Regions from separate parts of the Flexivirga aerilata genome, predicted to be linked through region 1. Evidence: predicted binding sites of a transcription regulator. Region 1 holds the regulator's gene; each other region holds the start of a gene.
What was found. The regulator LexA, encoded in region 1, represses DNA repair genes until DNA is damaged. The targets are predictions, from matches to a motif close to TCGAACANNTGTTCGA.

Region 1 (5,649 bases):
TTGCTGCGGCGACTTGGTGCCCACGTTGAACCACACCGGCGAGTTGAAGCTGAACACCTGGTGCAGCAGCGACCAGGTCAGCTCGTGCTCGAAGATCTCGGCGTCGTCGTCGGTGGCGAAGTAGCCGTGCTCCTTGCCGGCCTTGACATAGGTAAGCACTACCCGGTCGATGAGCTGCTTCAGGCTCGTCTCGCGCGCCTCGGTGCCGAGCGCGCCGCGGAAGTACTTGGTGGTGACGATGGTCGAGGCGTTGAGCGACCAGTCGGCGGGGAACTCCACGCCGCGCTGCTCGAAGATCGTCTCGCCGGTCTTCCAGTTCTGCTGGACGACGTCGCGCCGCTCCCAGGTGACCTCGTCGTAGGGGTGCACGCCAGGCGTGGTGAAGATGCGCTCGACGGTCAGCCCCTTCCCTGCGCTCGTGGCGCGGCGGGACTGCGGGCTGGCGTCTGCCGTGTCGGTCATGTCCAACTTCCTTCCAGAACCGGATCGGTGAAATTGCCTCGAAAACTGCTTGCTACTGGTCGTTCATCGACGGTGTTCATACGGGTGTTCACGCGCGGTGTTCGTGCGTAGTCCCCGTGGGCGGCGCCGGTCGCACACCGCCCACACGTCAGCCACTCATGCATTGTCCGTGCGACCACCGACAGCGGTTTCCCGGACAGCGCCCGGCTCGACGCCGGTCGCCTCCCGCTCGGCGCGCAGCAGGGTGATCGCGGCCTCGAAGTCCTCCAGGCCCTCGAAGGCCTGGTAGACGCTCGCGAACCGCAGGTAGGCCACCTCGTCGAGGCTGCGCAGCGGGCCGAGGATCGCCAGACCGACGTCGTGGGCGTCGATCTCGGCGGCACCCTGGGCCCGAATGGACTCCTCCACCTGCTGGGCGAGCAGGGCGAGGTCGTCCTCGCTGACCGGACGGCCCTGGCAGGCCTTGCGCACGCCGACCAGCACCTTGCCCCGGCTGAACGGCTCGCTCGCGCCGGAGCGCTTGACCACCGTCAGGCTGGCGGTCTCCATGGTGGAGAACCGCTTGCCGCAGTTGGGGCACTGCCGGCGACGCTTGATGCAGGTGCCGTCCTCACTGGTGCGACTGTCGACGACGCGGCTGTCGTCGTGCCGGCAGAACGGGCAGTGCATGGCGGTCCTCCTCGGAAGCTGTCGCGGGGTCGTGCAGGTGTGGCCATCCCGGCGATCAAGCACCGGAAAAACCCGCTCCCTGTGGATGAAGGTGTGGGTATCCGGTGGATGACTTGGGGATGACGTGTGGACTAGATGTGGATGAATCCCAACGATGTAACTACTAGATGTAGGGATGTTAGGCACCTGGACCACAAGCACGCAAGACGTCGGCGCGTCGCGTCGAATCTGCGCAGGTCAGCGGCCGATTGCGGGTGTGTCGTACGGCGTGTCGCGGGTCTCACCGGCTCGCAGTCGCCGCCGCAGCCGCACTTACCTGGCCACGCCGCACCTATCTGTCAACAACGGGCGGGCGCAGCACAATCCCGTGCTGCGCCCGCCCGTTCCATGAGCCCGGGACACGGTTGGACCCATGGCATGTGCTGCCGCCTCTCCGGCGGCAGAGTCGATCAGCGCGGCAGGCTGAGCCGCTGGCCGGCGTGGACCTGCAGCGAATTGAGGGAGTTGGCCTGCTGCACCTTGGTCACCGCGTCGCCCGTGGTCAGCTGCGGGTAGGCGCGATGGGCGACCTCGGACAGCGTCTGGCCCGGCTGGACCGTGACCGACGGCACGGCGGGCGCCGAGGGCGCCGCCCAGGCGCGGGCGACGAACGCCCCCGACAGGCAGAGGATCACGACCGCAGCCGCGACCAGCAGCCGGCGGCCGCGGGCGGTGAGGCGCACACCGATCTGCGCCGGCACCGCGCGCCGCTGCGGCACACCGGCCACGCTCGCCGTCGCACCGGCCCCGGTCGGCACCGACCGCAGGCGACGCCGCGGGCGCGGCGGGACGGTCGCCGGGATCTCCCACTGGGTGACTGCACTCATCTCTTCCTCCTGGACCATGGCCTTCGCCACTGCTGGCTGTTGCGAACGCGTGTGCGATAGGACCTCTGTACGATGTATAGCACGGACGTTCGACACTGTCGAGACACGCGTCGTACAGATGTTTGGCAACTGTGTCCGAACCCCATACTCTGGCTGCACGACGTTCTTCGCGAAGTTCTGGACGGGGTTCTGTACCAAGTTCTGCACGAAGATCAGACAAGCACCGACCACCGACAGCCCCTCGGCGGTCGCACGGGGATCGCGCCGAAACACTCCGAACGGCGCGGGTTTTCGTGGACACGGGGTCGATCAGGAGATGAGGCGATGGCGAAAGTTCACAAGCTGCCGGACCGGTCGGGTGAGAGCCTGACCACACGGCAGCGCAAGGTGCTCCAGGTGATCCGCAGCTCCGTCGCACGCCGCGGCTACCCGCCGAGCCTGCGCGAGATCGGCGACGCCGTCGGCCTCACCAGCCCCAGCTCGGTGGCACATCAGCTGACGATGCTCGAGCGCAAGGGTTATCTGCGCCGCGACCCCAACCGGCCGCGCGCCATCGAGGTCATCGACCCCGAGGCCGGTCGCGACGAGCGCGGCTACCGCGGTGGGTCGAGCGTGACCGCGGCCGACGAGACGAGCATCGACGAGACGGGCCTCGGCGACGAGCGCCCGTCGGCGTCATACGTGCCGGTCGTGGGCCGCATCGCCGCCGGCGGCCCGATCCTCGCCGAGGAGGTCGTCGAGGACGTCTTCCCGCTGCCCAAGCAGATCGTCGGCGAGGGCGACCTCTTCCTGCTCAAGGTGGTCGGCGACTCGATGGTGGATGCCGCGATCTGCGACGGCGACTGGGTCGTCGTGCGCCAGCAGCCGACCGCGAGCAACGGCGAGATCGTCGCCGCGATGCTCGACAACGAGGCGACGGTGAAGACCTTCAAGCGCACCCGCGGCAAGGTCTGGCTGCTGCCGCACAACGAGGCATACGAACCCATCGACGGCGACGACGCGACGATCCTCGGCAAGGTCACGGCGGTGCTGCGGCGGGTCTGAGCCGGCGCGAGTCACCAGCCCACCGCCCCCGCGCGCGTTCGGCGGTTCAGCCGGGCGCGCGGGCGAGGTCGGCCGCGAGAGCGGTCAGGGTGGCACCGAGCGGGGCGTCCACCCGCACGCTGACCTCGTCGTCGGTGGCGCGCGTCCACCCGTGCGTCACGATCGCCACCGGTATGCCGAGCCGAGCCGCGCGCCGGACGAATCGGTAGCCCGACATGACCGCGAGCGACGACCCGAGGACGAGCAACGAAGACGCGTTCTCGACATACGAAAAGCACTGTGCGACAAGGTCTTTAGCGACCGACTCGCCAAACATCACCACGTCCGGCTTGAGCAGATCCGATCCGCAGATGATGCAGTGCACGATGTGAAATCTGCTGATCAGCTCGTCGGCGATCGCGACGTCACCGTCCGGCCGCAGCGGGCCTTCCGCCGAGCGGTCGAAGTCAGGATTGGCGAGCGTCAGCCACTCGTCGACGGTCTCCCGGCGGTAGCGCTCCCCGCAGTGCATGCAGACGACATGGGTGAGGCTGCCGTGCAATTCGGCGACGCGGTCGGCGCCGGCGCTCTGGTGCAGCCCGTCGACGTTCTGGGTGATGATCGGCCCCAGTGCCCCGGCCCGCTGCAACTGCGCGAGGGCGACGTGCCCGGGGTTCGGCCGCGCCGCGGCGAAGCGCGGCCAACCGACATACGAACGCGCCCAATAGCGTTGGCGGGCAACCGGATCGGCGAGCAACTCCTGCGCCGTCATCGGCTGGAAGCGGCGATTGCCGTCCGGGCCGCGATAGTCCGGGATGCCGGACTCGGTCGACAGCCCCGCGCCGGTGAGAGCGACGACGCCGCCCGCGCGCAGCAGGTCGCGCAACGCGTCCGGGTCGGTGGTCACCACGCCTTCAAGCTCTCACATCGGGCGGAGGCGGAGATCTGCCGCCCCGGGGTCAGCCGGTCACGGCGGATCAGCTGTTCAGGGCGATGTTGGCCGCCACCGCCGAGGTCGCGAGTGCGGCGGACACTGCGTGCTGCGCGCTTCGGATCGCGGCCTCCGCGGCGCCGGCCGCCCAGTCCTGCGCTCCGACGGCCTTGGCGCGCTTCTTCAGCTCCCGGGCGGAGACGCCGAACTGCTCGGCGTAGTAGACGGTGGTCACTGCGTCTGCGGCGGTGAGCAGCGCGATCAGCGAGCCGCTGTGCAGGTCGGGCCGGGCGGTCCCGGCGAGCACCTGGCGGCCGGCGCGCAGCACCGCCTCCCGCCTCGCCGCGTCGACGACGGGATGCCTGGTCGGCCGCAGGAAGCCACCCAGGTCCCGGCGCACCGCGCCGTCGGCGACCAACCGGTCATAGACCCGGTCGGTCATCCCCTTGGCGAGCCTCGGCAGCACCTTCTCGGGCTTCTTGCCGGCACCCTGGGCGAAGATCGCGAGCGCATGATCGAGCAACGGGTCACCGCCCGGGCGCTCGTCGAGCACGACGAGCCGCGAGCCCTTGACCGCCACCCGCTGGTGGGCCGCGAGCTCGGTCAGCACCCCGCCGGCGAGCGCCAGGTCGAGCTGCGCACCACCGGCCAGGCGCTTGCCTGCGGGACTCGTCGCGGCGAGCAGGACTTCGCAGCAGATCAGCATGGTCCGACCGTATGCCGAAGACCCCCGTCATACATCAGCCCCGGGGCGGAGTTTCGCGCCCACCCCTTCGATTAGCGATCGACCGCAAGTGGCGATCATCAATAACATCGGGTTATTCTGGGGTCATGATTGATGCGGCAGGACTGCGGGTGATCAAGGCGATCCACGACGAGGGCAGCTTCACGGCGGCCGCCGCGTCGCTCGGCTACTCACAACCGGCGATCTCGCAGATGGTGCGCCGGCTCGAGGAGCGCACCGGCACCGTGCTCGTCGAGCGGCTCGGTCGCAACGTGCGGCTGACCGAGGCCGGGTCGGTGCTGGCACGGCATGCGGTGCCGGTGCTCTCGGCGCTGGACGCCGCGGAGTCCGAGGTCGCCGCCATCGCGGGACTGCGCGCGGGCCGGGTGCGGCTGATGGCGTTCCCCTCCTCCTCTTCGACGCTCGTGCCGCGAGCCCTCGCGCTGGTCAAGGAGCGATTCCCCGACGTGCACGTCAGCTTCACCGAGGCCGAGCCGCCCGAGTCGCTGGCCGCGCTGCGCTCCGGCGAGTGCGACGTCGCGGTCGCGTTCGCCTACGAGGGCACCGATCTCGCGCGCGGCGAGGAGGACCTCGACGCGTTCGTGACCCGCAAACTGCTCGACGACGAGGTGCGGCTCGCGGTGCCGATCGGCCACAAGCTCGCCAAGTCCAAGAAGGTCAAGCTCGCCGACCTCGCCGAGGAGCCCTGGATCGCCGGCTGTCCGCGATGTCGCGGCCACCTGCTGTCGCTCGCGGGACGGGCCGGCTTCACCCCGGACGTCGCCTTCGAGACCGAGGACTACGTCGCGGTGATGGGCCTGGTCGCCGAAGGTCTCGGCGTCTCGCTCATCCCGGATCTCATTCGCCGCTCGGCCAGCAACCCCGGCATCAAGACGCTCCCGATCGATCCGGCGTCCCGCCGCGCCGTGTATGCCGTCACGACCCCCGATCTGCAACGGGTCCCGGCGGTCGCC
Region 2 (5,649 bases), on a different contig from region 1:
CGATCTACATGCCGGACACGCGCCTGCCGTTGCACCCGCAGGTGCTGAGCGAGGGAGCGGCCAGCCTGCTGCCGGACCACGTGCGGGGCGCGTTCGTGTGGGACATCCGGTTGGCCTCCGACGGCGAGACGACCGCGAGCGAGGTCTACCTGGCGAAGGTGAAGAGCGTCGCCCGGCTCGACTACGAAGGCGTGCAGCAGCAGATCGACGGTGGCACCGCCGACGAGGGCCTCGCGCTGCTGAAGGAGATCGGCGAGCTGCGCATCACGCTCGAGGAGAAGCGTGGCGGCGCCAGCCTGCCGATGCCCGAGCAGGAGGTGCACAAGAAGGACGACGGCACCTACGAGCTGAGCTTCCGGCCGCCGGTGCCGTCGGAGGACTGGAACGCGCAGATCTCGCTGATGACCGGCATGGTCGCGGCGCAGCTGATGCTCGGCGCCAAGATCGGCATCCTGCGCACGATGCCCGAGCCGGAGCAGAGTGCGATCGACCGCTTCCGCCGGCAGGCGAACGCGCTGGGCGTCCCGTGGCCGGCCGATCAGGCGTATGGCGACTTCATCCGCGGGCTGGACCGCACCAACCCCCAGCATCTGGCGCTGATCTACGACGCCACCAGCCTCTTCCGCGGGGCCGGTTACACGCCGTTCGACGGCCAGGTGCCGGACCAGCCCAACCAGTCGGCGGTCGCTGCGCCATACGCACACGTGACGGCGCCGCTGCGCAGGCTGGTCGACCGCTTCGGACTCGCGGCTTGCGAGGCGATCAGCCGCGGCGCCGAGGTGCCGGGCTGGGTGCGGGATGCGCTGCCCACACTGCCGGACATCATGCAGGCCTCGGACCAACTGGCGCGCCAGGTCGAGAGAGCGTGCACCGACACCGCCGAGGCGGCCGTCCTGTCGCACCGCATCGGCGAGACGTTCCCGGCATACGTCGTGGACAAGAACGACAAGGGCGTCGTCGTGCAACTGGTCGATCTCGCGGTCACCGCCAAGTGCACCGGGGATGCCGAACTCGGCGCGCAGGTGCAGGTCAAGCTCACCAAGGCCGACATCGGGCAGCACCTGGTCGAGTTCGCGCTGGTGTGATCGGCGCCGGTAGACTGGCCCGTTGGATGAGTCGGCCGGGCGGCCGCGGCAGGAGTGATCCTGTCGAGGAAAGTCCGGACTCCGAAGGGCAAGGTGGTGGCTAACGGCCACCCGGGGTGACCCGCGGGACAGTGCCACAGAAATCAGACCGCCACCGGTTCGCCGGCGGTAAGGGTGAAACGGTGGTGTAAGAGACCACCAGCACGCCAGGTGACTGGCGTGGCTCGGTAAACCCCACCTGGAGCAAGATCAGACAGCGTGCGTTCGAGGGCGGCCCGCCCGAGCACGCGGGTAGATCGCTGGAGGCGGCCGGCAACGGTCGTCGTAGATGGATGGTCGCCGTGGCGCCGCCGGGAGACCGGCAGCGTCATACAAAATCCGGCTTACAGGCCGGCTCATCCGCCTACGATCGGGTCAGATCGAACGGCCCCAGATGGTGTCCGCGGCGATGAATCTGCTTACCCTGGACACATGTCTTGGTTTCGCCGTCGCCGTGCCAGTGATGTGTGTGACCGGTGTGGTCACACCGTCGCGCTCCACGTGAGCGCCGCCGCCGGATGCTCGCGGTGTGACTGCCCGCGAAGTCCCGGACAGGCGTTGCGTGGCATCGATGCGTTCGGCAGGCACCGCGCACGCACGCCGGGCAAGTGACGCACGACCCGTGCGCCCGGGTTTGCCCGTGGGGCGGAGGACTAGAGGGCTGGTCGAGTAGGGCGGAGGAGCGGAGCGGGGGAGCCGGCGGGGGCTGGTCGAGTAGGGCGGAGGAGCGAAGCGGGGGAGCCGGCGGGGGCTGGTCGAGTAGGGCGGAGGAGCGAAGCGGGGGAGCCCGTATCGAGACCACCTCGCTCCGCCCCGCTTCATAGCGGTCGCTCAAGGCGGTCGCTCAAGCGGCTCCTCTCCCGCTCAGTGATCTCGCGACTCACCTCATGGTGTTGTGTGCGGCTCGGGTGGGGCCGCGGGACGACATGCCGGCCGCTGGCCGCGGGACGAGGGACCGCCCTCGCGGCCTCACTCCGCTTCGCTCCGCTAGCGCTCCGCTTCGCTTCATAGGGCCGCTCACGCGGCCCCTCGCCCCGCTCGGTGATCTCGCCACTCACCTGATCGTGCCGACTGCGACCGAACAGGTGCAGTCCCCAGGCGCTGGTCGAGTAGGACACGAGCAGCCCCTGATGGTGGTCGAGTAGGGCGGACCAGCGAAGCCCCTTTGTGGTGGTCGAGTAGGGCGGAGGAGCGAAGCGAGGGAGCCCGTATCGAGACCCACCCACTCCACCACGCGACACCATCCCACCCGCCACTGACAACCCTGCCGAATCCCACGAATCACACTGGAAACACACCGAATTCATCGTGTTCAACTCTTCCCACCCGATTCGAACAGGTGTATGGTTTTGGTATGTCGAACCTGCAGCACGCACTCACCGATCAGGTGATCGCCGCTGCCACCACGACCGAAGTGTTGGAGACGGCACAGACGCTGCTGCGCGCCGCGTTCGACAAGACCCGCGACGACACCACCAGCGCACGAGGCGACGGGTCGGACCTCTCAGATGACGAGCTCCTCGACCAGGTGCTGGCGACGCAGCGGGTGCAGAACTCCGCCTGGGCCACCCAAACGCTGCGGCTGGAGCAGCTGGCGCAGCGTGAGTTCGACAAGCACCCGGAAAGCCCGGACACGTGGACGCCGTTGGAGGTGGGTGCCCGGTTGGGGTGGACCGATCGGCAAACCAGCCTGCGACTGACCCAAGCGGTCGAGAGCGTGCGCTACACGCCGCAGCTGCTCCACCACGCCGGGACCGGCGAACTGGAGTCGCGGAAGGTGGTCGCGGTCAGCGACGCCCTCGCCGACGCAATCCCCGCAACCGACACACCCGGAGCACCCGACAGTGTCGAGGCACCTGAGTCACCCGAGGCGCCTGATTGTCCGGCCGACCTCGCCGCGATCGTCGAGGCCGAGATCCTGGCCAGTGACCCGGAGGCATCCACTTCGACGAAGCTGCGCCGGCGCGCGCAGCGCTTGTTGGTGCAGCACGCGCCGGTCGCGTCCGATCAGGCGTCCGCGGCGCGGCGGCGGGACTGCACGAACGTGACCGTCGAACCCCATTGGGAGCCGGGCATGTCCATGCTCACCGCCGTCCTGCCGTCGTTGGACGCGGCGAAGCTGATGGCCGCGGTCAACGCCCACGCCCGCCTGCTCCACGACTCGACTACTGCCAGCAAGAGCCTCGGCGAATGCCGCGTCGACGCCCTGACGGACATGCTCCTGTCGAACGCGCAGGTGACCACCGAACTGGTGCTGCACGTCCCGTTCCACCCGGACACCGCGCCGTCCACCAACACGTGCCCGGGGACCGGCACTGGCGTCGGCGGCCCCGAAGCGGCTAGCCGCCACGGGGCGACGGGCACAGACGACACGACCGGCACGGGCGACGCGACGAGCACGAGCGACGCAAACAGCACGGGCACGGGCGGTGGGGTTGGCGTGCTGGACCGGTCGAGCCTCATTGACGACGCAGCAGCAGCCGGCGCGGCACCCGGGGTCGTCGGCGCGTGGATGTCGAAGGTGCGACCGCCCGGTCCGCCGAAGGTCATCCTCCCGGTCAACCGGAGGGTCGTCGATCTCGGCGGCTACCGCCCGATCGGCGCGGCCGAACGCCAACTCCAAGCGATGTTGTACGAAGCCGCGCTAGGCACTGGCACCCGACCACCACCTGACCCAGCGCCACCGGCCGGTCCCGTACGCACCACTGATCTCACTGATACCCGGCGAGCCGGTGATCGAGCGAGTCTTCCCCACAGACTTCCCGCGCCCACCGTGGACCCGGTGCGTTACCGGCTCGGCGACGTCCAGGTCCCGGGTGTCGGTGTCATCCCCGCCACCGTGATCCGTGAACTCACCCGTCTCCTCGGGGTGAAGCTCACCCGCGCCCTCGTGGATGCCGAGACCGGGATCGTCGCCGAAACCAGCTGCCACTCGTACACACCCGGCGCCGGGTTGGCGCGGTTCGTGCGGGCCCGTGACCAGCACTGCCGGTTCCCCGGCTGCACCCGACCCGCAAAACTTACCGACCTCGACCACGTCACCCCGTATCCGGACGGTCCGACCGCGCCACACAACCTGCAGTGCCTGTGCCGGCACCACCACCGCGCCAAGCACGAAGCCGGCTGGACCGTGTACATGACAACTGATGGCACCTGCACCTGGGCCAGCCCCACCGGACACACCTACACCACTCGACCCGCCGACTGAAGGACCGCTGATCTCGATACGGCCTCGCCTAGCGGCTCGGCCTACTCGATCAGCATGAGGAAGCGGCTCGGCCTACTCGATCAGCGTGAGGAAGCGGCTCGGCCTACTCGATCAGCGTGAGGAAGCGGCTCGGCCTACTCGATCAGCGTCGGGAGGGGCCGGTTACTCGAGCAGCGGGCAAGCGGCGGCTCGGCTGCGGCCAGGACGGGACCGTGCTGGCCGCAGCCGAAACTGCCCAAGCCGCCACCTGATCGCCGTCTGGCGTTCGATGTCAGTTTGCTGAACGGGCGACCCACACCGATCATGGTGGACGTATGACGATGCGCGCACTGGGGACCCGCTCTCTTGAACAGGTGGCACCGGCCGCCCTGCCCGGGACGCATGCGCACGGCGACTACGCCCACCGGCGACCGCTCTGGGACGCCCTCGCGGCCGGATTCACCAGCATCGAGGCGGACCTCTGGATGGTCCGTGGGCAGCTCTTCATCGGGCACAGCTGGCCCAACCCGTTGCGCACCCTGCGTCGTCTCTACCTCGACCCGCTGGCCGAGCTGGTCCGCGAAAAGGGTTGCATCTACGAGGGATTCAACGAGTCGGTGCTGCTGCTCATCGACCTCAAGAGCGACCCCGGCAATGCGCGCCCGATCATCGAGCGGCAGCTGGCCGAGTATCCCGAGCTGTTCAGCAGCTGGCACGAGGGTGAGCTGGTGCCGGGCCCGGTGACCGCGGTGGCGAGCGGCACGCTGGCCGGCAAGAACTTCGACGCGCCGCTGCGCTGGACCGGAGTCGACGGTCGGTTGCGGCCGGGGTCCGAGCACGGCACGGCGAGCACGATGCCGCTGCTCAGCGACAGCTGGCCGGGGCTGTTCTCCTGGACCGGTGAGGGGCCGATGCCGGCCACCGAGCGGCTGCGCCTGCAGCACCTGGTCGATGCGGCGCACGGTCGCGGTCAGCGGGTGCGCTTCTGGGGCACCCCCGACGGCCGTGGCCCCGCCCGCGACAACCTCTGGAACGCACTCCTGGACGCCGGGGTCGACTACCTCAACACCGACGACCTGACCGGTGCGCGCGACTTCCTGCTGCGCCGCCGCGCCGACGCCGGCATCACCGGCGCGGGAGAGGGGCGTGGCGTCACCGGCAACGCTGTCACCGGCAGCGGCATCACAGGCAGTGCTGTTACAGGCAGTGCTGTTACAGGCAGTGCTGTCACCGGCAGCGGTGCGCCGGCCGCAACCGCCTGACCGCGCCCACCGATTGCGTCCGTCGGCCGCTACCCCGAGCCGCCGCGGCGGTCACCAGGACGTCTCGCGCGGGCGA
Region 3 (5,649 bases), 750 kb from region 1:
ATCCTGTCGACCGGCATGGCGTCGGTCGCGGAGATCGCGGCGGCCGTCGACACCGCCCGTGCCGCAGGCTGCACCGAGCTGGCGTTGCTGTCCTGCACCGCCAATTACCCTGCCGATCCGGCGGATTCGAATCTGCGCGGCTTGCGGTTGCTCGCCGACACCTTCGATGTCGTGGTGGGGCTGTCCGACCACACGCTCGGGGTCGGCGCCGCTCTCGCGTCGGTGGCGCTCGGCGGCAGCATCGTCGAGAAGCACCTGACGTTGTCCCGGGACGACGGCGGTGTCGACTCGGCGTTCTCTCTCCTGCCGGGCGAACTCGCCCTACTGGTGCGGGAGTCCGCGGTTGCCGCTCGCGCGCTCGGCGACGAGCGCATCGGCGCGGTGGCGAGTGAGCGCGAGGGCCTGCGTTTCCGCAGGTCGCTCTACGTGGTCGCGGACGTGCGCGCCGGGGACCGGGTGACCCCGGAGACGGTGCGGGCGATCCGGCCGGCGGGCGGGCTGGCGCCGGAGCTCTTCGGTGTTGTCGAGGGTCGCACCTTCACCCGGGACGTGCCGCGCGGGACCGCTCTCGACTGGGCGCTGGTATGACGAAACCTGCTGGATATCAGGGCTTTTCGCACCGCAGGTGACCCTCCTGCAGTCGGCCGCCGGCCGCGTCGAGCACGGCGTGGCCGGCGGCGGCGACCTGCGCGCGGTCGGTGAGTCGGGCGGCTGCGATCAGGCCGAAGCGGTCGGTCTCGTCACTCTCCCGGAGTGCGCGGAGTAGCCACTTGCCGGTGCCGAGCCAGTGCCGGTCCAGGCCGAGCGCGAGCTCGGCGGCCTCGCGCCAGGTCGCTGCGGCGACGACGGCCGCTTCGACGTCGTCCCGTGGTTCGGCGAGGTCGTCGAGCAGGGACGTCAGCGCGTAACGGCGTGCGTCGGTCTCGGCGGCGGGTGAGCGGGGCGGGGCCGGCTGCCATGACCGCGCGCGCCTCGGCCTGCCAGTCCTGGGTCTTGGTGCCTTGGGTGAGCGGAATGCCCTCGGCCGCAAGGCGATCCAGCACGGGGCGGCGTTCGGTGCGGCCGCGGGCGGTCCAGGTGCGGATCGCGGCCTGGCCGTAGACGAACGCCTCGACGAGTTGTCCGTCATACGTGCTCGTCTCGACGTAGGACGCGTCCGGCCGGCTGTCGCCGAGCAGGACCAGGATGTCAGGTCGGAGGTGGCGGTCGCGTGTCCCGTCGCCGCGCTGCCGCCGAGGAACGCGATGTCGGCGTCCGGGTGGTGGGCGGCGAGGAAGGCCCGTGCGCGCAGGACGAAGTCGGTCACGGTCGGCATGGTGTCATGGCGAGTCGTTCAGCGCTCGCGAGTGTCGTCGGTGGTGAATCCTGGCTGTTGCGAACGTTGCTCGAGGGTTTCGAGCTCTTGGAAGAACGTCACCTGCCACCCGGCCGGGCCTTGCACGCGGGCGTTCACACTCCGGAATGGCGTCTCGACGGGTGGCGCCAGGACCTCGGTGCCGGCCTGTCGCACGGTCTCCACGGTTGCCGGCGTGTCGTCCACTTCGAGTGCGATCCGGAGGGTGGGTGTGGTGCCCGGTGGCATGCCCTCGACCTCGTCGATCGCTTGCGCGTGCTGATGGGTCGCAAGCTCGATCGTCGCGACGCCGGCGCGCAGGATCGCGACCCGGTCGTCGCCCTCGGTGGCGTAGGCGGCCTGCTCCGGCATACCGAGCACGTCGCGGTAGAACCGCAGCGCCTCGTCGAAGTCGTCGGTCTCGATGATCAGCCGAAGCTGTTTCGGCAGGGCGGCTTTCGACGGGGTCGCAGCACTCATGGCGTCAGTGTGCTCGGTAACGGGTTCGGACGGCAGTGATTTACGCGGCGGCGTGTGCGTGGCCGGGCATGCGGCCTTCGGTGAGGTCCCAGGTGACGCCGTCGGGGCGGACTTGTGCCATGAACCCGTGGCGGTGGACTTCCTGGTGATGTCGGCAGCAGAGCATGGCGGAGTTGGTCAGGCTGGTGGTGCCGCCGGCCCACCAGGGGGTCACGTGGTGAACCTCGCAGAAACCCGGTGGTCGGTCACAGCCGGGGAAGGTGCGCCCGCCATCACGTATGAGCACGGCCGCGCGTAACCCCTTGGTGACCAGGCGTTCTCGCCGGCTCACATCCAACGGTTGACTCGGCCCGCCGAGCACTGCGGGGATCAGGTCCGCATCACACGCGGCCCTCCGGGCCGCTCCCGCATCGAGCATGTCACCGGTCGGGGTGATTGCCCCACCGATCCCGTCGGTCAACGACTTGAGGTCCACCGTCAGCAGGACCGTGGCCGCGGACCCGACCGGTGCCACTTCACCGGCAGCGACTTTCGCGCCCGCGGTCACCAACTCGATCAACGCATCCGCCCGGCGTTTGCCCGGGGTGCGGTCATCCCGCACGACCTCAGTACCGCGACCGGGATCCCCGCCACCGGTGGTGGTGGGTCGGGGTGCGGAACCGGCGGTGATCGCGGCCTTCAGCACCGCAGCATTCGCCGGCGCCAACTCGGCCACGAGTCGGGTCATCCCGGTAGCGGTCGTACCCCAGGTCAGGGTTTCGACGGCTTCGAGTTTCGCGTCCTGCGCCGACAACGCCTCCGATGCGTAGGTCGCCAGGATCTTCCGGGTCAACGCCTGCACACCCTTGACCCCGAGCGACGGATCGAGTTGCAGGAACCACGACAACACTTCACCCCGGTCCGCGGACGGCACCACGGGCGCGACCTTGTCCGCGTTGGTCAACGCGGCCCGCGCCGTCGACACCGTGCAGCTGCCCTGCGCGACTGCTGCCGCGATCACCGCGTTCTTCGGTTCCCGGCACGCCTCGGCGACCACCGCGATCGATTTCGCCTCCGCTGGTTCGACCGGCACCCCGGCCGCTGCAGCGTGCCGGGCCACCCATTGGGTGGTGTTCGCCGCCGTCGAGCCCGCGACCGTGCCCCGGTCCACCGCATCCGCGGTGACCACCGCAGCAACTTGAGCCGACCGCCCGTGCAGCCGCAACACCACCTGGGTCAGCGACTCCAGCTGTCTGTCGCCGAGTTGGTGCACCACCTCCGGCACCTCGTCCAGCAACGCCGCGACCGCCTGCAACTGCGCCAAAACCTCCGGCCCACGACCCGGCTCAACCGGCACCCGCGATACCCCGTCCGGCACCTCCGGACGCTCCGGCAGCGGCACAGCAGAATCAAGAGACATAGCCCGAATCTCCTTCCGCCGCAGTCGTTTTCGTCGTTGTGATCATCATAACGTCGACCACCGACAACCGGAGGTCTGTTCGAACGAACTTCGCGAAACTGTCTGCCCGTGCGACGACGCAGCGTGATCGCTCAGGAGATCGGCGACGAGTCGCCGCGCGGCGCCTATCGTCCGCGGCGGAGGGGTTGCCAAGCGAAACCGGCGGTCGTGCGAGTCACGTGGCCGGGACCGAAGTGGCAGGGCAACAACAGACCTCCGCTGTCGGCGAGTTTCTCCACCAGCTGCCTTCGCGTCTGGTGCGCCCGGTCCGGGTCGAAATCACCGGAGTGCGCCAACGCGAGATCAGCCATCTGAAACGGATGGTGCAGCAGGTCGCCACAGACGACGGCGAACTCATCGCCGTGGCTCAGTTCGACGACCACATGCCCGGCGGTGTGACCCGGGGCGGCACGCACGGTCACTCCGTGCCCCAGATCGACGGGCAGGTCGACCTCATCGATCAATCCAGCGTCGAGCACGGGACGCACGCTGTCCTCGTAGGTGCGGGCCAGGTCCGCCACCGGCCCGTCGACATCCGCCGTGGCCACCAGACTTTGCAGCCAGGCGAGTTCTTCCCGGGGCACCAGGTGCCGGGCGCGGGGAAAGACCGGCACCCAGGAAGCATCGACGAGACGCGTCAGGCCACCGCAGTGATCGGGATGCAGGTGTGTGCACACCACGACATCGACGTCTTCCGGCTCGACGACCGTCGCCAGCCGGTCGAGATAGTCGGTGTGGAACCCATCGTGCGCAGTCAGGACCGGCCGGTGCTTGTCATTGCCGTTCCCGGCATCGACCAGCATCGTCAGGTCGGGCGTGCGCACTACATAGGTGGCGATCGTGAAATCCAGCGAGTCGCCTGCGTAGAGCTCGGGCGTGACGGCCGGGAACATGTCAGCCGGCGCGAATCGCCACGACTCGAGCTCGACGACGCGCTCGACCTCAACCGGCCCGACGCTGTACGTCATGCTTCGCAGTGTGCCGACTGGTCGGCACCACACTCGAGCGCGACCCAGCGACATACGACCGTGATCACATAGTCGAACTCCGCGGGCGTCAGATCGTGACCCTTGCGAATGCCGTGCGTGCGCTGCAGGCAACTGCGACAACACGTGCCGGTCGCGTGCTGGGCCCGAAACACCGGATGGCCGCCCCACGGGGTCTGCTTGCCGTCCTTCACCGGCCAGGCAGGCGCGAGTCGCCGCGCGATCAGGTCGCGCGCGTGTGCGCGCACCACCGCCATACCGCGCTGCGCCACGAACTCCCGCTCCGGCGGGCGCAGGTGGAAGCGCGCGCGGAACGGCTGGCGGCCGATCGCCGCCAGCCGCGCGTCGATCGTCGCCGGGTCGATGCACGTGATGGACATGCTTCGAGGCTAGAAGCCGGGTGTGACAGTCCGGCGTCCCGTGACCAACCGTGCGCCTGACGTCACCCTCGCTTACGAGACGGTGAGTCCTCTCTCGATCCGGCCCGTCGCGTATGACGGGAGCCGCGCCCCATCCGCTCCCGGATACCGATCGGCAACTGCCCGCGCGAACCGGACCGAAGTCCGCAACTCGGGAATGAAACAACCCGCGCAAGCCTTGAGTGCATAAGACTCAACTTCCGATGAGCGGCCCGGCTCGTCCACCGGCACCGACCGACGAACCCGCCCGGACCGCACCAACGCTTGTAGGAGAGCGATGACCACGACCTTCGAGCTGCCGGTGCTCTTTCTGCACGATCAGGTGGCCCTGCCCGGAATGACCCTGCCGATCGAGCTGGACGACGAGGCCCGCGCGGCCGTCGACGCGGCTCGCGCGGCCGACAAGGACCAGCTGCTGCTGGCTCCGCGCATCGACGACCAGTACCCGACCCACGGCGCGATCGCCACGATCGAGCAGGTCGGCCGCATGCCGAACGGCGAACCCGCCGCGGTGCTGCGCGCCACCCGCCGCGCGAAGATCGGCCGCGGTGTCGCCGGCCCCGGCGCCGCCCTCTGGGTGGAGGCCGAGACCGTCGACTCCCCCGCGCCGAGCGACCGCACCCGCGAGCTCGCGACCGACTACAAGCGACTCGTCGTCGCCAGCCTGAAGCGCCGCAACGCGTGGCAGGTGATCGACCACGTCGAGTCCACCGACGACCCGTCCGCGCTGGCCGACCTGGCCGGCTGGGCGTCATACCTCTCCCTGCAGCAGCGCGTGCAGCTGCTCGAGGAGGCCGACCTCGACACCCGGCTTGAGAAGCTGATCGGCTGGACCGGCGACCACCTCGCCGAGCAGGAGGTCTCCGACAAGATCGCCAATGACGTGCGCGACGGCATGGAGAAGAGCCAGCGGGAGTTCCTGCTGCGCCAGCAGCTCGACGCCATCCGCAAGGAGCTCGGCGAGAACGAGCCGGAGGGTTCGGAGGACTACCG
Region 4 (5,649 bases), 1.2 Mb from region 1:
TACGGGCGGGACGGCTGTTGCTGGAGGCGGTCGTGGTGCCCGCCCTGATCCTCTATGCCGCGATGGCCACGGTCGGGCAGTTCTGGGGTCTGATCGGGGTGCTCGCCTGGTCGGCTCTCGTCGTGGGGGTCCGCTCGCGCAGCCGGGAGAGCGTGCCGCGCACGCTGCTGATGGCCGTGCTGATGCTCGTCGGGCGCACCACGGTCTCGCTGGCACTGTCCAGCGTCTACGTCTACCTGTTGCAGCCGATCGCGGGCTCGCTCTTCATGGCGCTGATCTTCCTCGGCAGCGCCGCCGTCGGCCGGCCGATCACCAAGCACCTGGCCCGCGACTTCGTCGCGCTGCCGCAGACCCTGATGCACGACCGGCGGGCGCACCGGATGTTCACCCAGGTGTGCGTGCTCTGGGGGCTGTCGCGGCTGATCGACGTCGGCATGAGCCTGGGCTTCCTGCACCTCGGCGCGCAGAGCGCGGTGCTCTCCCGGGGCGTCTTCAGCTCGTCGCTGACCGTGCTGTCGGTGCTGGTCTGCGCGGCGTGGGGCTGGAGCAGGCTGCGTCGGGTGCCCGGCTTCACGGTCGCCTTCGCCTGAGGCTGCCCGCGGGTGTGGCACGGTGAGCGCCACCCACTCGCACGGCCGGCACCTCCACCTGCCGCGGGTGCGGTTGGCCGCCATACCCGACGCGAAGCGGCCGACGGTGCTCGGCGAAATCCTCGTCGGCGCAGCGCTTTTCGCCGTCTATCTCCTGGTCGACGCGCTGCGCGGCCCGGGCCGCACCGCGTGGGCGCGGGACAACGCCGCGCAGCTGATCGACCTCGAGCGGTGGCTGCATCTCGACGTCGAGCGCGGCCTCAACGACTGGCTGGCGGCGCGGCCGGGGCTGATGACCGCGGCCAACTACGAATACGCGACGACCTACCTGGTCAGCGCGGCGCTGCTGCTGGTGATCAGCTACCTCTGGGCGCCGCAGGTCTACCGGCAGGCGCGCAACTCCTTCGTCCTGCTCAATCTGCTGGCCTTCGCGGCGTTTGCGGCATACCCGTTGATGCCGCCGCGGATGATGCCCGGCTTCGTCGACACCGTCGCGAGCGGCGGCACGGTCGGCTCGTGGGGTTCGCCGGTGGTCGCCGGCGCCAACCAGCTCGCGGCGATGCCGTCACTGCACATGGCGTGGGCGCTGTGGGTGAGCGTGATGCTCGCGCGGATGTCGCAGCGGCGCTGGTTGCAGGCGGTGAGCGCGGTGCACGTGCTGCTGACCCTGTATGTCGTGCTCGCCACCGCCAACCACTACGTCCTCGACGCGGCCGGCGCGGTCGTGGTCGTCGGCGTCGCGGTCGGCGCCACGGCCAGGCTGATGCGCGGGTCGAGCGGGCGGCTGCCGACGGCGGACGCGTTCTTCCTCGACATCGAGACGCCGGGCAACGGGCAGAACGTCGGCGGCCTCGCGCTGATCGCCGGCTCGCCCACGTATGACGAGATCCGCGGCCTGCTCGAGCGCCACCTGCCGCAGCTGCCGCACTTCACCGACCGGCTGGCGGGTGTGCGCGGCGCCGCGCGCTGGGAGCCGGCCGGTGCGATCGACTGGTCGCATCATCTGGTGGAGGTCGAGTTGCCGGCCGGGTCGGAGGTTGGCGGGTCGGGGGTCGGCGGGTCGGAGGTCGGCGGGCCGAGCTTCGGCGGGCCGAGCTTCGGCGGGCCGAGCTTCGGCGGGCCGGAGCTGGTCGCGCTGGACGAACTCGTCGGCCGGCTCACCACCCCGCAGCTGCCGCAGGACCGGCCGCTCTGGCGGGCGTGGCTGGTGCGCGGGGTGCGAGGCGGGACCGGTTTCTGCATCGTGATGCACCACTGCATGGCCGACGGGGTGGGTGCGGTGGCCAAGCTGCTCTGCCTGCTGGAGCCGCCCTACGAGCTGCCGGTGCCGGACCGGAAGGGGCCCGGTGCCGTGCAGCGGGGCGCCGGGGTGGTGGCCGGTCTCGCGCAGCTGGCGACCGATGGCAGACCGGCGGCGGTGCTCGCGACGGGCGGCAGCGCGCGCGGGTTCGCGACCGCCGAGGTGCCGCTCGACGCGGTGCGGGACGCCGCGCGGTCGCGCGGGATGAAGGTGACCGAGCTGTTGCTGGCGGCGACCGGCAGCGCGGTGGCCGGCGTCGACCCCGGACTGGCGTCGCGGTGCGGCGGCCGGCTGCGGGTGTCGGTGCCGATGATGCTGCGCGCACCCGGCTCGGGCGATGACGACGGCAACCTCACGGCGGCGGTGCTGCTCGACACCCCTGCCCGGGGCGCCTCGATCGACGAGCTTCGCGACGAGGTATGCCGCAAGGCCGCGCCCCTGCGCTCCCCGACGCGGGCGCTCGCGTCACGCTGGGTGATGGCGTCCGCGCTGCGTGCCGTGCCCCGGACGGGTCGTCGCGCATTCGCCCGAAACGTCTACGGCCCCAAGTATTTTCAGGCGATCGTCTCGAATATGCCGGGTCCGGACCGGCCCTTCACGATGGCGGGCCTGCCGGTCGGCCGGGTGCTGCCGATCCTGCCGCCGGCTCCCGGCATACCCCTGACGGTCGGGGCGCTCAGTTGGGACGGCCACCTCGGGATCACCGTCGTCACCGATGCCGCCGTGCTCGACGCGCGTGCGGTGGTCGAGCGGCTGGAGGCGCGGTTGCTGGAGCCGGTGGGTGTGGTGGCTCAGTAGTCGCCGGCGCCGGGACGGCGCGTGGTGTCACAGTCTCATCACTGCGCGGTGGCTCTGGCCGTCCGGGGAGTAGCTTTCGCGAGCCGGGGTCCGGCTTCATGGTCGGTGCGAGCGGAAGGTTGGGCGACGTGAGGGTGATCCGAAAGGTGGCCGGCGCCGCCGCGGCAGGGGTCGCTCTGGCGGCCCTGACGGGGTGCGGACCGGACACGGCGGCCTCCGCGGGCGGCCCCAGCTCGACAGCCACGGTGACGCCTGCTCCGGATGCCGCGACCAGCACCAGGACAGCGCCAGGGGGCAGCTTCTCGGCGTCGCCGTTCGTGGCGCCGGTGACGGGCACGGTCGTGGCGGATGCCTCAGGCACCGGGCCGAAATCGCTGGGCCCCCTGCCCGACGGCCGCAGCCTCAACGTCGTCTATGACTGCGCGAGGGGATCGATGACCGCCACCCGCGAGCCGGACATCACGTCGACGTTCAGCTGTGTCGGTGGGCCCAGTCTGATCACGTTCGCTGCCATCACGGCCGGCAACCGCAACCCTGTCGAGGTGAGCATGACCGACCCGACAGCGCAGTGGTCGGTCAAGCTCGTGGTCGGCTGAGCCCGCGGGCCACTTCGAGTCGTGAGACAAAGTGACACCCAGATATTTGTGTCGAACATCTGTACAGTATTGGGGATTGGCGGTATTCTGATAGCACGACGAAAACCAGTGCGGCGGAAGGAGATTCGGGCCATGTCTCTCGATTCTGCTGTGCCGTTGCCGGAGTGTCCGGAGCTGCCTGCCGAGGCGGTTCGGGTGCCGGTTGAGCCGGGTCGTGGGCCGGCGGTGCTGGACCGAGTGCGAGAGCTTGCCGCGTTGCTGGATGAGGTGCCGGAGGTGGTGCACCAGCTCGGCGACGGGCAAGTGGAGTCACTGACGCAGGTGTTGTTGCGGTTGCATGGGCGGTCGGCACAGGTTGCCGCGGTGGTCACCGCTGACGCGGTGGACCGTGGGACGGTCGCGAGCTCGACAGCGGCGAACACCACGCAATGGGTATGCCGTCACGCCGAAGCTTCCGGGGTGCCGATCGAACCGGCCGAGGCGAAGTCGATCGCGGTGGTCGCCGAGGCGTGCCGGGAGCGGAAGAACGCGGTCATCACCGCCGCAGTCCGGCAGGGTTCGTGCACGGTGTCGACCGCGCGGGCGGCGCTGGCCAATGCGGACAAGGTGGCGCCGGTGATCCCGACCGCCGACCGGAGTGAAGTGCTCGCGTGGTTCCTGCAACTGGACCCTGCGCTGGGTGCACGTGGTGTGCAGGCGTTGACCCGGAAGATCCTCGCCACCTACGCCACCGAAGCGCTCTCCGTGCAGGACGCGAAACTCGAACAGGTCGAAACCCTGACCTGGGGTACCACTGCCACTGGGATGACGCGGTTGGTCGCGGAGCTCGCGCCCGCCAACGCCGCGGTGTTGAAGGCGGCGATCACGGCCGGGTCCGCACCACGACCAGCTGCCGCGCCAGCGTGGTCCGATGCCAGAGGCGCGAAGACGAACGGCTCAGACACTGCGGTAGAGGACCCTGGCACTGGAGACCCGACCGTGGCGGCCGGCAACAGCACCGGCGTCGGCGGCAGCGTCGGCGTCGGCGTCGGCGTCGGCGTCGGCGGCAGCGTCGGCGAAACCGTCCGGGATGAACGGACCCCGGGCAAACGTCGGGCGGATGCATTGATGGAGCTGGTCGCTGCGGGCGCGAAGGTTGCCGCCGGTGAGGTGGCTCCGGTCGGATCGGCGGCGACGATCCTGCTGACCATGGACCTGACGTCGTTGACCGACGGGATCGGTGGGGCGACCACCCCGGGCGGTGACGTGCTCGACGCCGGAGCCACCCGAAGGGCCGCCTGCGACGCGGACCTGATCCCGGCGGTGTTGGGTGGGCCGAGTCAGCCGTTGGATGTGGGCCGGCGAGAACGGCTGGTGACCAAGGGTTTACGAGCGGCTGTCGTCATACGTGATGGCGGGTGCACGTTCCCTGGGTGTGATCGACCACCCGGTTTCTGCGAGGTCCACCACGTCACCCCCTGGTGGGCCGGCGGCACCACCAGCCTCACCAACTCCGCCATGCTGTGCTGCCGGCATCACCAGGACGTGCACCGCCACGGGTTCATGGCACAGGTCCGCCCCGACGGCGTCACCTGGGACCTCACCCCAGGACGCATGCCCGGCCACGCCCACGCCGCCGCGTGATCGCACGGCCGTGGGACCGCGCTCAGCTCCGCGCTCAGCTTCGCCCGACCGTGAACCTCGTGCGACGACCACCTACCGGCTCGGCGGCCCCCACACCAGCGCGAGGAAGAGCTGCTCGCGCTGGTCCGGATCATCCAGCGCGTCGCCGAAGACCTGACGCACCTGGTCCATCCGGTAGCGCACGGTCTGCGGATGGATGTGCAACTCCTCCGCGACCGCGGACCGCGATCCGAAGTGCCGCAGCCAGGACGTCAACGTCTCGACCAGCCGGTCCCGGCTCGCCTCCGGCACCTGCCCCAGCGGCGCGAGCACGCGATCCCGCAGGGCGGCAAGGAGTTCCGGGTTGCGATGCACCAGCAACGTGTCCAGATGATCGGGCACGAAGATCAACCGGTCCGGCAACGCCCCACCCGCCTGCAACCGGCGGGCGATGCGGGCCACCCGCATGCTGCGCCGGGCGTCGTTGATCGGCACCGGCGGCCCGATCACGGCCGGGGTGTCGCCGAGCGCCCGCTCCAGTCGCGGCCGGATCCCCGCCACCCACGGCACCAGCCAGCCGACGATGTCGTCGACGTGCACGACCAGCCACTCCGGATCGAGACGCGGACTGGTCCGCAACGGCGGTTCGCCGTCGTCGCGCAGCAACACGAAACTGAGTTCGTCCGGCACCGGCCAGCCCGCCTGGTCCGCCGCGAGCAGGACCCCGTTGCGGTCCGGCAGGCTCGACATGAGCAGCCCGGAG

Region 2: HJ588_RS15120 (HNH endonuclease signature motif containing protein) is a predicted target of LexA. The motif match lies at 2,456-2,471, and genes of this name have one in related genera.
Region 3: HJ588_RS06385 (HNH endonuclease signature motif containing protein) is a predicted target of LexA. The motif match lies at 3,280-3,295, and genes of this name have one in related genera.
Region 4: HJ588_RS04130 (HNH endonuclease signature motif containing protein) is a predicted target of LexA. The motif match lies at 3,336-3,351, and genes of this name have one in related genera.

Annotation. Positions count from the first base shown of each region.
Region 1 covers NZ_JABENB010000001.1:2,094,464-2,100,112, reverse strand. The annotation lists gene HJ588_RS09910 (vitamin B12-dependent ribonucleotide reductase) at 1-462, opposite strand, end outside; gene nrdR (transcriptional regulator NrdR) at 619-1,131, opposite strand; gene HJ588_RS09900 (LysM peptidoglycan-binding domain-containing protein) at 1,581-1,997, opposite strand; gene lexA (transcriptional repressor LexA) at 2,322-3,041, shown strand; gene HJ588_RS09890 (Sir2 family NAD-dependent protein deacetylase) at 3,088-3,930, opposite strand; gene HJ588_RS09885 (GOLPH3/VPS74 family protein) at 3,998-4,657, opposite strand; gene HJ588_RS09880 (LysR family transcriptional regulator) at 4,783-5,649, shown strand, end outside.
Region 2 covers NZ_JABENB010000002.1:691,353-697,001, forward strand. The annotation lists gene HJ588_RS15110 (RNB domain-containing ribonuclease) at 1-1,085, shown strand, start outside; RNA gene rnpB (RNase P RNA component class A) at 1,113-1,487, shown strand; gene HJ588_RS15120 (HNH endonuclease signature motif containing protein) at 2,479-4,332, shown strand; gene HJ588_RS15125 (phosphatidylinositol-specific phospholipase C/glycerophosphodiester phosphodiesterase family protein) at 4,647-5,573, shown strand; gene HJ588_RS15130 (GuaB1 family IMP dehydrogenase-related protein) at 5,625-5,649, opposite strand, start outside.
Region 3 covers NZ_JABENB010000001.1:1,345,635-1,351,283, reverse strand. The annotation lists gene pseI (pseudaminic acid synthase) at 1-588, shown strand, start outside; gene HJ588_RS06395 (hypothetical protein) at 605-1,306, opposite strand; gene HJ588_RS06390 (VOC family protein) at 1,334-1,813, opposite strand; gene HJ588_RS06385 (HNH endonuclease signature motif containing protein) at 1,854-3,212, opposite strand; gene HJ588_RS06380 (MBL fold metallo-hydrolase) at 3,377-4,219, opposite strand; gene HJ588_RS06375 (DUF4186 domain-containing protein) at 4,216-4,617, opposite strand; gene lon (endopeptidase La) at 4,934-5,649, shown strand, end outside.
Region 4 covers NZ_JABENB010000001.1:876,978-882,626, reverse strand. The annotation lists gene HJ588_RS04145 (DUF3159 domain-containing protein) at 1-590, shown strand, start outside; gene HJ588_RS04140 (phosphatase PAP2 family protein) at 613-2,688, shown strand; gene HJ588_RS04135 (hypothetical protein) at 2,817-3,284, shown strand; gene HJ588_RS04130 (HNH endonuclease signature motif containing protein) at 3,417-4,907, shown strand; gene HJ588_RS04125 (PucR family transcriptional regulator) at 4,980-5,649, opposite strand, start outside.